DNA from 2 places in the Cupriavidus sp. GW823-FHT07A04 genome. Region 2 is predicted to be linked to the other one. Evidence: predicted binding sites of a transcription regulator. Region 2 holds the regulator's gene; the other holds the start of a gene.

Region 1 (6,492 bases), on a different contig from region 2:
GATCACGCCGGCCTTGCGCGCCACCAGCGCGCGCAGCGCACCGCTGAGCACGTCGCGGATCTCCGGCGCACCGTGCAGCAATTCGTTGGCAAACACGCGCGAGGCATCCGGATGGCTGGCAGACAGCCGCATCTTGGCGCGGATGTACTGCTCCAGTGCCACCTGGGGCCGCTGCTCCGCGCCGATGATGTCGGTCTCGGACAGCCACAGCGCGAGCGTATGCGCCAGCACGGCCCGATATAGCGCCTGCTTGGTGCGGAAGTAGTAATGCAGGTTGGACTTCGGCACGCCGGCGCGCGTGGCGATCTCGTTCATGGTCGCGCCGGCAAACCCGGCCCGGGCGAACACGTATTCGGCCGCGCGCAAGATCAGCGCCTCGTTCTCCTGGCGGATGCGCCCCCCCGCCACTTCCCGCGGCGGCGGAAAGCATGGCGGTGGCGCCGTAGCCGGCGCTCCCATTACTTGGTGCCGTAGAGGCGGTCGCCGGCGTCGCCCAGGCCCGGCACGATGTAGCCGTGCTCGTTGAGTTCCTCGTCAATGGCCGCGGTGACGATGGCAACGTCGGGGTGCGCCGCTCGCAAGGCCTTCAAACCCTGCCGCGAAGCGATCAGGCACACGTACTTGAGCGTGCTCACGCCGGCTTCCTTCAAGCGGTTGAGCGCGGCGATGGCGGAGTTGCCGGTAGCCAGCATCGGGTCGACCACGATCACCAGCCGCTCATGGATGTCTTCCGGCATCTTGAAGTAGTACTCGATCGGCTCCAGCGTTTCCGGGTCGCGGTACAGGCCGATATGCCCGACCCGCGCGGCCGGCAGCAAGTCCAGCATGCCATCCAGGAAACCATTGCCGGCCCGCAGGATCGACACCAGGCACAGCTTCTTGCCCGAGAGCACCGGCGACTGCATGGGCGCGATCGGCGTCTTGATAGCGATGGTCTCCATCGCCAGGTCGCGGGTCGCCTCGTAGGTCAGCAGCTGGCTGATCTCGCGCACCAGCCGGCGGAAATTGTCGGTGGTGGTGTCTTCGCTGCGGACCAGCGTGACCTTGTGCTGCACGAGCGGATGATCCACTACCATCACGGACGCAGTGGCGGGCGGTACGGCGGAGAGGTCGGTCATGATGCGCTCCTGGAAGGCGATAGCGGATAGCACTTGCTGGTTGCTCATGCTGTTTGCTGTTTGCTGTTTGCTGTTTGCTGTTTGCTGTGGCGCGGGTCTGGCAAACCCGCTAGAACACCGTGCCGTCGCTGTTGATGGCGAAAGGTGGCGGGCCACCTGGCCTGCGCTTGGCGGCAATGCGCCGCCCCGCGGCCCAGGTGCCGCCCTCCAGCACGCGGGCCAGCGGGAACGACTCTGCCGACAACCCGAGCGCCTCGCGCACGGACGCGGCCACGAGGTCGAGTCCCGTCACCGTGAGCGCGCGCCATTCCACGATAACCGGCTCATCCACCGTGTGCGCCACGGCAGTGAAGCCAGGGTCGCGCGGCACCATCAGCTCGAAATCGAACAGCAGCCCGCCGTTGCGGTATTCGGGCAAGCCCGTCAGGACCTCTAGCCCGGTCACGGTCAGGCCGGCATCTTCCAGCGGTTCCAGCAGCGAGTAGGTGAGCCACTGGGTCAGCTTGTGAAAAGGCACCAGGCCATCAGTACAGGCCGGGTGGTGCCAGCAGTCGCCCAGCGACACGCCTTCCAGGCTCACGCGCCCGGGCCATACCGGCCCCAGCGCCACCAGCAGCGTGGTAAGCACGAAGCCGGCCTCGATCCGCCCAGAGCTGGCATGCGCCTTGATGTAGTCGAACAGGTTGCCCAGCCGCGCCGGCGAACCAAAGACCGCTGGCGTGGCTTGCGCCACCTCGCCAAGACGGCGCAACAGCCCGGCGCGTCCATCCAGGCCCACCAGCGGGTTGTGCTGGGCCACCTGGAACGCGGTTGCGATGGAAGACGCATCGATACGCATCAGGCGCTCGGCATCGGAGCGCAGCGGCTGCCCCGGCTGGGCGGAGAAGCCGCCGCGCGCGAACAGGTCGAAGCTGGCCACGCCGAGCCCTTCGGAGCGCGTCAGCGACAGGTCGCTGGCAGGATCGCGATAGCGCCAGTCCGGGCCTGCGCCGGCATCCAGCAATACGCTGGGAATCACCAGGTCGATGCCGATGCGGGCGCGCTCCTCACGGTCGGCCTCGCCGGAGAGCCCGCCGCGTTCGCACAGGATCTGCCAGCGGTCCAGCTTCTCGCCAGGGCCGCCGCTCTCGAAATGACGCCAGCGGCTGTGGTACGGCACGTTGAGGTCGGGATAGCGCTGGCGGATGGTGGCCGCCACGTAATCGGCCACTGCCGGGATCCGCTCCGGATGCCAGGTAAACAGCTCGGACGCGCCGGCTGCCACATGATCCGTCACGGCAGCACAGCGGGTGCGTACCGCCTGGCCGGTGAGCAACGCGGCGGCCGGATGGCCCGGCGGCACGGGACTGGCCCAGCCACCGGCATCATCCTCGCCGTTGATGAAGGGATTCGCGGCGCCGCGCACGCCACCCGCTTCGGGTATCTCGTTCATTCGTGCAGTCCTCTACCCTTGGCCAGCGCAAGTTCTTCCGCGTCGGGCGGGGTATAGCTCGTGAAGTAGCCAGCCGCCACCTTGGCGTCGATTTCCACGCGGGCATCGGCCGGGATCAGTGCATCGGGAATCGCGACCTGCTCGACCACCTCGATACCCTGAGCGGTCAGCGCCCCGTGCTTCATATTGCTCATCGAAGCCCAGCGGTCGATACGCTTGATGCCGAGCCAGTGGAACACGTCGGGCATGAGCTCCTGGAAGCGCATGTCCTGCACGCCGGCGATACATTCCGTGCGTGCGAAATAAGTCTCGGCCCGGTCGCCGCCAACCTGGCGCTTGCGGGCGTTGTAGACCAGGAACTTGGTCACCTCGCCCAGCGCCCGGCCTTCCTTCCGGTTATAGACCACCAGCCCCACACCGCCCTGCTGCGCCATCTCGATGCACACCTCGATGCCGTGGGCCAGGTACGGCCGGCAGGTACATATGTCGGAGCCGAACACGTCCGAGCCGTTGCACTCGTCGTGCACGCGGCAGGCCACCTTGGTCTCGGGCTTGCCAAGCTGGCTGACATCGCCGAAGAAGTACAGGGTCATGCCGCCGATCGGCGGCAAGAACACTTTCAGGTCGGGGCGCGTGACCAGTTCCGGAAACATGCCGCTGGTCTGCTCGAACAGGCTGCGGCGCAGCATGCTCTCCTTGATCTCGAAGCGGCGCGCCAGCCCCGGCAGGTACCAGACCGGATCGATCGCGGCTTTGGTGACCCGCACGTCGCCATTGGCATGAAGGATCTGCCCGTCGGGTGTGAGCCGGCCGGCCGCAATGGCGCCCATCAGTTCCGGCATATTGATGTGGGCACGCGTAATGGCGATCGAGGGACGGATGTCGATGCCCGCGGCGATCCGGTCGCCGAAGGCGCTGGAAACCAGGTGGCCCCAGGGATCCATCGAGACGATCTTGTCCGGATCGCTCCACTGCGGGTGAGGCCCGATGACCTCGGCCGGCGAGGTATCGGTGAGATCAGCGCGGTGGTCTCGCTGCAGCTTGCCGGAGGCCACCGCCAGCGCGCGGTAAACCGCGTATGCGCCGGAATGGGTGCCGATCACATTGCGCTGAGCCGGATTGGTCAGGCTTGCGATCACGGGGCCGCGCTCCGCTGCCGTGGCGGCCCCCCAGTGGATTGGCTCGGCCGGCTTGTCGCGGCGCGCGTGCGAGGTCAGGACAATATGATCGGACATGGCAGCCTCGGAACAAGAATCCTGACCAAACGGTCAGGTTTACGATTCCATAGTAGGCAACCTTCGTGCCATATCCCAATGCTCGTTTTTACCTTGTGTTGCACGCCGCACGATGCCGCTTGCGCACCGTGCCTGTGCGCAAGCGCCGCGGCCAGCACCAGTCCTGGTGCATAGGCACCATGCAAAAGCGGCACCGGGCCGCTGGGGCCGGGTGCCGCTGGCTATGCCTTCGGATAAACCGAAAGCGCTATCGGGACTATCGGGGCTATCGGTCGGTCAGGTTGACCGTTGCTGCCCCGCCTCCTGCCGCTGGACCGGCTCGTGGGCAGCGGGCCACAGCGCCAGGCGCAATGCGCGCAACGGCGCACCGCTCTCCACGTAGCGATGGAACAATGCCCCCGCGGCGTTGCTGAGCAGCCAGGCCAGCACCATGCCGAGCGCATTGAGGAGGGGCTGGTGCGGAGCCAGATGGAAGACCAGGGCATTCACCACCAGGCAAATCGGGAAATGCACCAGGAACACCGAGTAGGAAATACGCCCGAAAAATGCCAGGAACTGGGCCTGCGGCCAGTGCTCAAGCCAACCGCCACGGCGCGCCGTGCCGAGCAGGAGCGCGATGGCCAGCGCCACCGCGATGCGCAGCCGGAAATCCACGACCAGCGCTGCCAGCACCACGGTGCACAACACCAGCAGTGCCACCGGCGAACGCTCAGGCTCGGATGCCCAGAAGGCCAGCGTGCCCAAGCCGTAGGCGCCGAAGAAGTAAATCGCCCAGATATCCCATGTGGCATCACGGTTGAACCAGAACAGTGAAGCCAGCACCAGCCCGGCCACCGCCAGCGGGCCCATCGGGCTGCCGCCCACGTCAAACCATTGCTCGCAGCGGCGGGCTGCCCACAACGCCACCATCAACAGGGCGAACAACTGCAGGTCGATGGCCACATACCAGACGCCGGCAGACAAGGCATCGAAGTCCAGCACGTTGTGCAGCAGCAGCACATGCGCCAGGAACTGGTGCAGGCCGGGGGCACCGGGAATGGAGTCGTGATGCATCCAGGTGCGCGCGATGGCGGCACCGGCAATGGCAATCAAGATAGCCGCGGTATAGGGCACCACCAGCTTCTGATATCGGCGCCAGATTGCCTGCAAGGGGCGCGGCACCATCAAATGCCCGCCGGGCGCCACGCTGCGCGCCGCCAGGAAGCCGCTGATGACGAGGAACACCTGCACGGCGATGCGCGCGTACTGCGAAAACCAGTCGAGCAGACCGGGCGCCAGCACGTGGGCCGCATCGGACATGGGGCCATAGAAGGCAAGATGGTGCAGCACGATCAGCTGTGAACTGATCGCCTTGAGAGCGTCAATGCACGCCATGCGCGAAGGACGGGGGCTCATTTGTTATAAGAATGCTACAAAGTACACAAGGGCCGGATTCTACTCCCAGGAAACAGGATGGCGCCAAAACGGGCCACGATGCACCGCCGCAAAATGGCGAGAAGCGTTGTATTGGTCACACATTGCGCCGCAACATATGCACCAAACAGCATATTGACTGCATTTGCCTAAAAACTGTAACGATTCCCCACCGGCCCCCTGCATGACAGCCAGAGCAACGCCGCCGCCACGCCCAGCGAAACCCAATAATCGGTAGGCGCGCCGGCCCACCAGTGGATATGCCAGGGCACGAAACTCGGCGCAAAGCGCGCCAGCCCGAATGCCGGGTTCAGCACGAACCAGAGAAAATCCTCGCTGATCCAGAACACCATGATGCAGGCGATCACGCGCGCCTCGGCGCGCCAGTTCCAGCGCCCGCCGAACACCAGTGAAAAATGGAAGAACAGCGCCACGCAGGGGAATACCCACGCGTGATACCCCGTCATCGGGCGCCCGCCCCAGAAAATATCCAGCAGCCAGTGATGCTCGATGCGCCAGGTGGGCAGGTTGGCCGCCCAGCCCGCGGCGCCCTCGATCTGGATCTCCACGTTAGCGAAGAAATAGGCCAGCAGCAGGGTCCACGCCACGGTCAGCACCAGCACCATCGGATGGCGCGACGGATAGGACTGGCCCGCGTGCCGGGTGGAAGAAGACAGGTTCAGCGCGCGCATCTCAACGCGCCGCCGTCGCAGCCGCGCCGCCGTGGCCGGCTAGCTGGCCGCACCGCGCCAATTGCCCGAGCACGGTTTCCAGCACGCGGCGCGCCGCCGCCGGTTGCCCCAGCGCGCTAGCCCGCGCACGCATCTGGTCGAGCCGCGCCGGCTCCGCCAGCAAGAGGCGCACCCGGTATTCGAGCGATACCAGGTCGACCGCCTTGAGCGCGGCGCCTTGCTCCAGCAGGTAATCGGCATTGCGCTCTTCCTGCCCGGGAATCGGCGCATTGACCACCATCGGCACGCCCATCGCCAGGCATTCGGACGTGGTCAGGCCGCCGGGCTTGGTGATGACCAGATCGGAGCACGCCATCAGACGCTCCACCTCATTGGTAAAGCCGAAGGGAAAGAGCCGCCCGGAGTGTGCGGCGGCGAGGGTCTTGAGCCGCGCCAGCGCGGTCTCGTTGCGCCCGGCAAGCACGATCAGCTGGAAATCGTGCTCCAGCCGCATCAGCGCGCCGGCCACTTCATCAAGGCCGCCAAGGCCTGCCCCACCCCCCATCAGCATGATGGTGCGCCTTGCCGGATCGAGCCCGAAATGCTGTGCGCAAGCCTGGCGA
Region 2 (6,492 bases):
CTTTTCCTGCTGGCTGTTCTTGGCGGGTGCGGCCGCGGGCTTATTGGACAGGCAATTGCTCATGAAGGCCTTGCGCTCATCGCCCTTCTTGCCGGTGGCCTGCGTGTTGCAAGCCTTCATCTTGTCCTGCTGGGTGTTAGGTGCCGCCGGTGCCGCGGGTGCAGCGGCCGGTGCATTCTGGGCGAAGGCGCCGGTGGCAAAAAGCGGGGCTACCAGCACGCACATCGCGATCAATTTTTTCATGCTTGCTCTCCTGGCTGTGGAAAACTTCATGGCTGCTGGCCTGTCGGCTCGGCAACTCGGGGCTGGGCCCAATGCCCATTACTGCACAAAACGGCCTATGCCCCAATCGCGTTGACCATCGAAGCGCGGCCGGATGTAAGCAATTGAAAACGGCCCCGTCGTGGTCGCATGGCGTGGGCCCGCCAAACCTAGAGTAGCCGGCCCTGACCCCGCGATGCGACATCGGCCTGCATCGCGGCGCGCTGGCGGTCCATGAAGTCGCGCAGCGTGTCGATGCCGCGCAGGCGCAGGATGGTGTTGCGCACGGCGGCCTCGACCAGCACGGCGAGATTTCGGCCGGCCGCCACCTGGATCTTGACCATGTGGATGGGCAGGCCGAGCACGTCGAGATACTGGGAGTCCAGCGGCAGGCGCTCGAATTCGCCATCGTTGCGGCGAACCAGTTGCACCACCAGCTTAAGCTTCATCTTGCGGCGTACCGCAGTCTCGCCAAAGATGGTCTTGATGTCGAGCAGGCCCAGGCCGCGCACTTCCAGCAGGTTCTGCAGCAGCGGCGGGCAGCGGCCCTCGATGAAGTCCGGCCCGAGGCGCACGAAATCGACGGCATCGTCCGCGACCAGCCCATGTCCGCGCGAGATCAGTTCCAGGCCGAGCTCGCTCTTGCCCAGGCCGGATTCGCCCATCACCAGCACACCCATGCCGAGGATGTCGAGGAATACGCCGTGCATGGTCACGCGCGGCGCGGAAATGCGCGACAGATAGAGGCGCAGGTGGTCGATCACCGCGGCCGAAGACACCGGCGTGGTGAACAGCGGTGTGGACGAGCGCGTGCAGCGCAGTTCCAGGTCGGGCGGCGGCTCCATGCCGTCGGCGATCACCAGGAACGGCGGCTCCAGCAGGATCAGCTCGCCCATCTGGCGCTTGCGCATCTCGTCATCGAGGCGCTGGTAATACGTGATTTCGGGCTTGCCCAGCACCTGGATCCGGTTCGGGTGGATCAGGTTCAAGTGGCCGACGAGATCGGCCGCGGACGTGGCTTCACGCGCGAACTCGACATCGAAGGCCCGGTCCGCGCCCTCCAGTCCTGCTACCCAGGAGAGTTTGATATCGGCTGCGTTGTCGTCGAAGATCGACTGCGAGGTGACGCCAGTGAGTTCCATTCGGGTGCTTTCAGGGACGGGCTTTCAGTGCCGGATCAAGGGTGCCATTGCGTCAGCAACTGGTGCACGTCGTCGGGGGTGGGCAGGGTAGCCAGTCCTTCGCGCATCTCGCGGTCGGACAGCAACTGGGCGATCTCGGAGAGAATTTCCAGATGCTGCTGGGTGGCCTGTTCGGGCACCAGCAGGAAGATCAGCAGCGCGACCGGCTTGCCGTCGGGCGACTCGAAGGGGATCGGCTCGGCCAGGCGCATGAAGGCGGCCAGTGGCTGCTTCAGTCCCTTGATGCGGCCGTGGGGGATCGCAACCCCCGCGCCCAGGCCGGTGGACCCGAGCGACTCGCGGGCGAACAGGTTGTCGGTCACGGTCGCGCGCGCTACGCCATGGTTGTTCTCGAAGAGGAGCCCGGCCTGTTCGAACACGCGCTTCTTGCTGGTGACGCTGACGTCGAGGTTGATGTTGCCGGGTGGCAGCAATTTAGCCAAACGATTCATGTGGAATGCGCAGGGTTTTCTAGTAAGCAGGCCCGGGGCCAGGAGGCGTCCCACCGGGCGGAAAGAGGTAAAAAAACCAAGGCCCGAGGTTTCCACCGGGTGTCCCCCCATGCCGGTGTCGGGCGTCTGGCCATTATAGAGCAGGCCCGCTTCCGCTTTGTGCATTGCAATAGCCGATGCGCTCAAGCGGTGCTGCATGCACCGGAATGGCTAGGCCGGTCAACCATGTATTGCACAGCATACACTGGTACATATGCGTTGCGGAATCCCCTGTGTGGCCCGATCGGGTAGGCTGCAACGAAAAAGCCGCGCTCTGGGCGCGGCTTGATTCCATTTTTCAAGGGACTGACACCGACGGCCCGGTATGTGGGCCGCCAGGCACGGTCATTGCTGCATCTGCGATGCGGCCATCTGATACTTGACCGCTTCACGGTCGTGGCTCTGCACGCGATCCTTGTGGCGAATCACCTGCCGGTCGAGCTTGTCGACCAGTGCGTCGATAGCGGCATACAGGTCTTCATGATGCGCTTCGACAAAGATGTCCTTGCCCTTGAGATGTAGATTGATTTCCGCGTACTGCCGCCGGTCCTTTTCTTTTGTATTGTCGACAGAGAGCAGCACACTTACGCCAATGACTTGATCGAAATGCCTGACGATACGCTCCAGTTTCGTTTCCACGTACTCACGCAGAGGGGGCGTGATGTCCAAGTGGTGTCCACTGATCTTGAAGTTCATAGCGTTTCTCCTTCTGAAAGAGCTGCATCAGGCAGGCGATGCAGCTCGGCTACAAAGTCTTACGGAGATTGACCGCGGGAATCTTGAGCGCTTCGCGGTATTTGGCAACGGTACGCCGTGCTACCACAAAGCCTTGCTCGCCGAGCAATTCGGCAATCCGGCTATCGGACAAGGGGTTCCTAGCGTCTTCGGCTCCTATCAATTGCTTGATCAACGCACGGATTGCCGTTGATGAGGCCGCGCCGCCGGTTTCTGTGGATACGTGAGAGCCAAAAAAATACTTCAGCTCGAAAGTCCCCATCGGCGTTGCCATGTATTTATTGGTAGTCACCCGAGAGATGGTGGACTCGTGTAAACCCAGTGTATCGGCAATCTCCCGCAAAACCAAGGGGCGCATCGCAATTTCACCGTGGGTGAAGAAGTTCTTTTGACGTTCGACAATGGCTTGTGCGACGCGCAATATCGTGTCGAACCTTTGCTGGATATTCTTGATCAACCAGCGTGCTTCCTGCAGCTTTTGCTGCAGTCCGGCCGCGCCTGCATCGCCTTTTGCACCGCGCAAAATCTGCGCGTACATGTCGTTGATGCGTAGCCGCGGCATCACATCCGGGTTGAGGTGGGCGATCCATCCGCCGCTCAATTTTCGAACAAAAACATCAGGCACCACGAAGTCCGCTTCTGGCCGGCTGTAGGCATGGCCGGGATAGGGCGCGAGCGAGCGGATCAGTTCATGTGCGGCCTTGAGTTCCGGTTCGTCCACTTGCAGCGCCTTTTTAAGGCGCGTGTAATCGCGCACCGCCAGCAGCTCGAGGTGGTTGGTGACGATGCTCAGCGCCAGTTCGCGCTGCGGATGCTTGAGCCTGCGCAATTGCAGCGCCAGGCACTCGGCGGCGTTGCGTGCCCCGACGCCCGGCGGATCGAAGCTCTGCAGCAGCGTGAGCACAGCCTGGATCTCGTCGACCTCGAACTCGAGCTCCTCCGGCAGCTCGCTGCAGATTTCCTCGAGCGTGGTGCTCAGGTAGCCGTCATCGTCCAGGGACTCGACCAGGAAGATAGCCAGCCCTTTGTCGCGCAGGGAAATCTTGAGCGGCGCCAGCTGTTCCATGAGGTGTTCACGCAGCGTGGGCTCGGCGTCGCGCAGCTGCATCGGGGTTTTTTCGTCGTCTTCGCCTTGCGGGCGGCGGGCGAAGTCGTCCAGGCTCCAGTCGCTGCCGTAATCCTCATTGCTGTCGGAGTAGCTGTCGTCGGCTTCGGGGGCGCCATCGGGACGGTTTTCGCTGGTGCCCTGGCCATCGGCGGGCGCTGGCGCGGGCGCGCTCTGCAGGTTCACCGAGCCGTCCGAGGACACGCGCAACGGGCTGTCCAGCCAGTCGTTCTCACGCTCGAGCAAGGGGTTCTCGGTCAGCGCCTGTTCCACTTCCTGCTGCAGTTCAAGCGTGGACAGTTGCAGCAGCCGGATCGACTGCTGGAGTTGCGGCGTAAGCGCGAGATGCTGCGAGAGGCGGAGCTGTAGCGACGGTTTCATGCGACCTATTTTATGCCCAACTTCCGTACTGATGGAACGGAAATTGCTATCGCTGGTGTCGCTATGATCGTTTGAAGGATAAAAGGCGACACCGAAGCCGCCCGGGGGACGATGCGCGGCAGGCGCCGCGCGCCCTTACATGCGGAAGTTCTCGCCCAGGTAGACCTTGCGCACCGACTCGTTGGCGATGATGTCCTCAGGCTGCCCGGACGCCAGCACCGCGCCTTCGCTGATGATGTAGGCGTGGTCGCAGATGCCCAGCGTCTCGCGCACGTTGTGGTCGGTGATCAGCACGCCGATATTGCGTGCCTTGAGGAAGCTGACGATGCGCTGGATTTCGCCAACCGCGATCGGGTCGACGCCGGCGAAGGGCTCGTCGAGCAGGATGAAGCGCGGCGCGGAGGCCAGCGCGCGGGCGATTTCCACGCGGCGGCGCTCGCCGCCGGACAGCGACAGCGCCGGGTTGTCGCGCAGGTGGGCAATCTGCAGGTCATCCAGCAGGGTGTCCAGCCGGCGCTCGATCTCGGCCTTGCCCAGGGGTTTGCCATCGTTGAGCTGCAGCTCCAGCACTGCGCGGATGTTTTCCTGCACATTGAGCTTGCGGAACACGGAGGCTTCCTGCGGCAGGTAGGACAGGCCCATGCGTGCTCGCTCATGGATGGCCAGGCCGCTGATGTGTTTGTCGTCGAGCACGATATCGCCTTCGTCCAGCGCCACCAGCCCCACGATCATGTAGAACGACGTGGTCTTGCCCGCGCCGTTGGGGCCCAGCAAGCCGACCACCTCGCCGCTCTTCACGTCGAGCGACACGTCCTTGACCACGGTGCGCGAGCCGTAGCGCTTCTTCAGGTGGCGCACGACCAGCGTGCTGCTGTCCTTCAGGGTGGCGGGCTGGGACGGTGCGGTTTGGGTAGCGGTCATGAAGGTGAAGTCAGAATCCGTGGATCAGGGACGTGGCGGCGTCAGGTCAGGGGTTGACGGGGGCAGTTGCCGGCTTGAGCGGCAGCGGATTGGCTGCGGCACCGCTGGCGGGCTGCTCCTGGCGCGGCGACAGCACGGCGCGCACGCGGCCCGACGGGCTGCCCGCGGTCGCGTTCTCGGCGCCGCCGCTGGCCGTGTAGAACTCGTTGCGGCTGTCATAGGTGATCACCGCGCCGCGGATCTCGTCGACCAGCTTGGCGCCGGCCAGGCGGGCCATGCGGGCGCGCCCGATCAGCTTGGACAACTCCTGCTTGCCGTCATATTCGATGCGGTCGCCCCAGCCATCGATGTACTCGTCGACGTTGTCGCGCTTCTGGCGGATATAGGCTTGCTTGCCGCCCTTGGAGGTCGCGACCGCGTACTGGTAGCCCTCGGGATCGGTACGGACTTCGGCCGCGTCGGATTTGAGCACCATGGTGCCCTTGGTCAGCACCACGTTGCCAGTCAGTACATAGACCTGCTTGACGTCATCGTAGCTGGCATTGTCGGCCTCCAGGACCAGCGGCTTTTCGCGGTCGGCCTTTTCGGCGCTGGCGGGCGCGGCCAGCGTGAGGCCCAGGACGGCGGCCAGCGTCAGCAAAGCGGCCGTGCTGCGGCGCAGACAGGACGAAGTCGTCGGGAATGGATTCATGTTGGCGTGATGGCGGTTGACGCGGGCGGTTGGTGCCCGCGGGCGGCTTCGGGGCTACTTCGTGGGACTCGCCGGCGGCGGCCCCGTGATGATGGTGCCGCGTACGTTACCCAGCAATTGTACTTCGCGAGTGACATTGTTGAAGACCAGGCCGTTGGCGGTCATCACCGACGGGCCGCGGGTCAGCTTGACAGCCTTGTCGGTCTTGACGATGTCATCGTTCACCAGCACCTGGAAATACTCCGAGGCGGCCGTCATCTGCGGATCCTTGGCGGGGTCGGGGCCCTGGGTACGCACGATGAAGGCATTGCCGAACAGGTCGATGACCGAGCCTTCCGCGTTCATCGTGCCGCGATCAGAGTGGCCGGTGACGGGCGGACGGTCGATTTCATAGGAGCGCATGGCCGGGCGCGTCACTTCGTAGGTCTGGTCGTCCTCGAAGTGGATCATCTTGTCGCCGGTGAAGCGCAGCTTGGTGTTGCCGTCCTCGGCAAGCTCGGTCGCGGAAAAACGGATCATGTAGTAATCCGGTTCATGCTTCTTGCCTACCGGCCCGGTGTCCGCTTCTTTCGGGGAGTTGACCTGCACCAGCCAGAAGGTGCTGCCCGCCACCAGTGCCATCAGCAGCAGGGGCAGGGCTCGCATGGCAAGCCGGCTCAGGGAGGACAGGATTTCCCGCATAGGCATGGGCTGGCCTCAGATGACCTTGGCGCGGGTCAGGTCGTG

The links. Region 2 encodes sigma-54, which starts transcription at its own class of promoters, with help from an activator protein. Its sites were predicted from a motif close to TGGCANGNAANCTGCTTT; they were not measured.
Region 1: the regulator sigma-54 is predicted to act here: its motif matches at 3,839-3,856, upstream of AC1Q7Q_RS19535 (GTP cyclohydrolase II).

What each region holds. Positions count from the first base shown of each region.
Region 1 covers NZ_JBXAHA010000010.1:298,222-304,713, reverse strand. The annotation lists gene AC1Q7Q_RS19550 (TetR/AcrR family transcriptional regulator) at 1-459, opposite strand, end outside; gene upp (uracil phosphoribosyltransferase) at 459-1,118, opposite strand; gene AC1Q7Q_RS19540 (URC4/urg3 family protein) at 1,228-2,550, opposite strand; gene AC1Q7Q_RS19535 (GTP cyclohydrolase II) at 2,547-3,785, opposite strand; gene AC1Q7Q_RS19530 (acyltransferase family protein) at 4,062-5,180, opposite strand; gene AC1Q7Q_RS19525 (hypothetical protein) at 5,348-5,824, opposite strand; gene AC1Q7Q_RS19520 (MGDG synthase family glycosyltransferase) at 5,892-6,492, opposite strand, start outside.
Region 2 covers NZ_JBXAHA010000008.1:61,661-68,152, reverse strand. The annotation lists gene AC1Q7Q_RS15275 (PsiF family protein) at 1-243, opposite strand, end outside; gene hprK (HPr(Ser) kinase/phosphatase) at 432-1,403, opposite strand; gene ptsN (PTS IIA-like nitrogen regulatory protein PtsN) at 1,439-1,894, opposite strand; gene hpf (ribosome hibernation-promoting factor, HPF/YfiA family) at 2,279-2,629, opposite strand; gene AC1Q7Q_RS15255 (RNA polymerase factor sigma-54) at 2,679-4,154, opposite strand; gene lptB (LPS export ABC transporter ATP-binding protein) at 4,290-5,075, opposite strand; gene lptA (lipopolysaccharide transport periplasmic protein LptA) at 5,122-5,766, opposite strand; gene lptC (LPS export ABC transporter periplasmic protein LptC) at 5,821-6,447, opposite strand; gene AC1Q7Q_RS15235 (KpsF/GutQ family sugar-phosphate isomerase) at 6,463-6,492, opposite strand, start outside.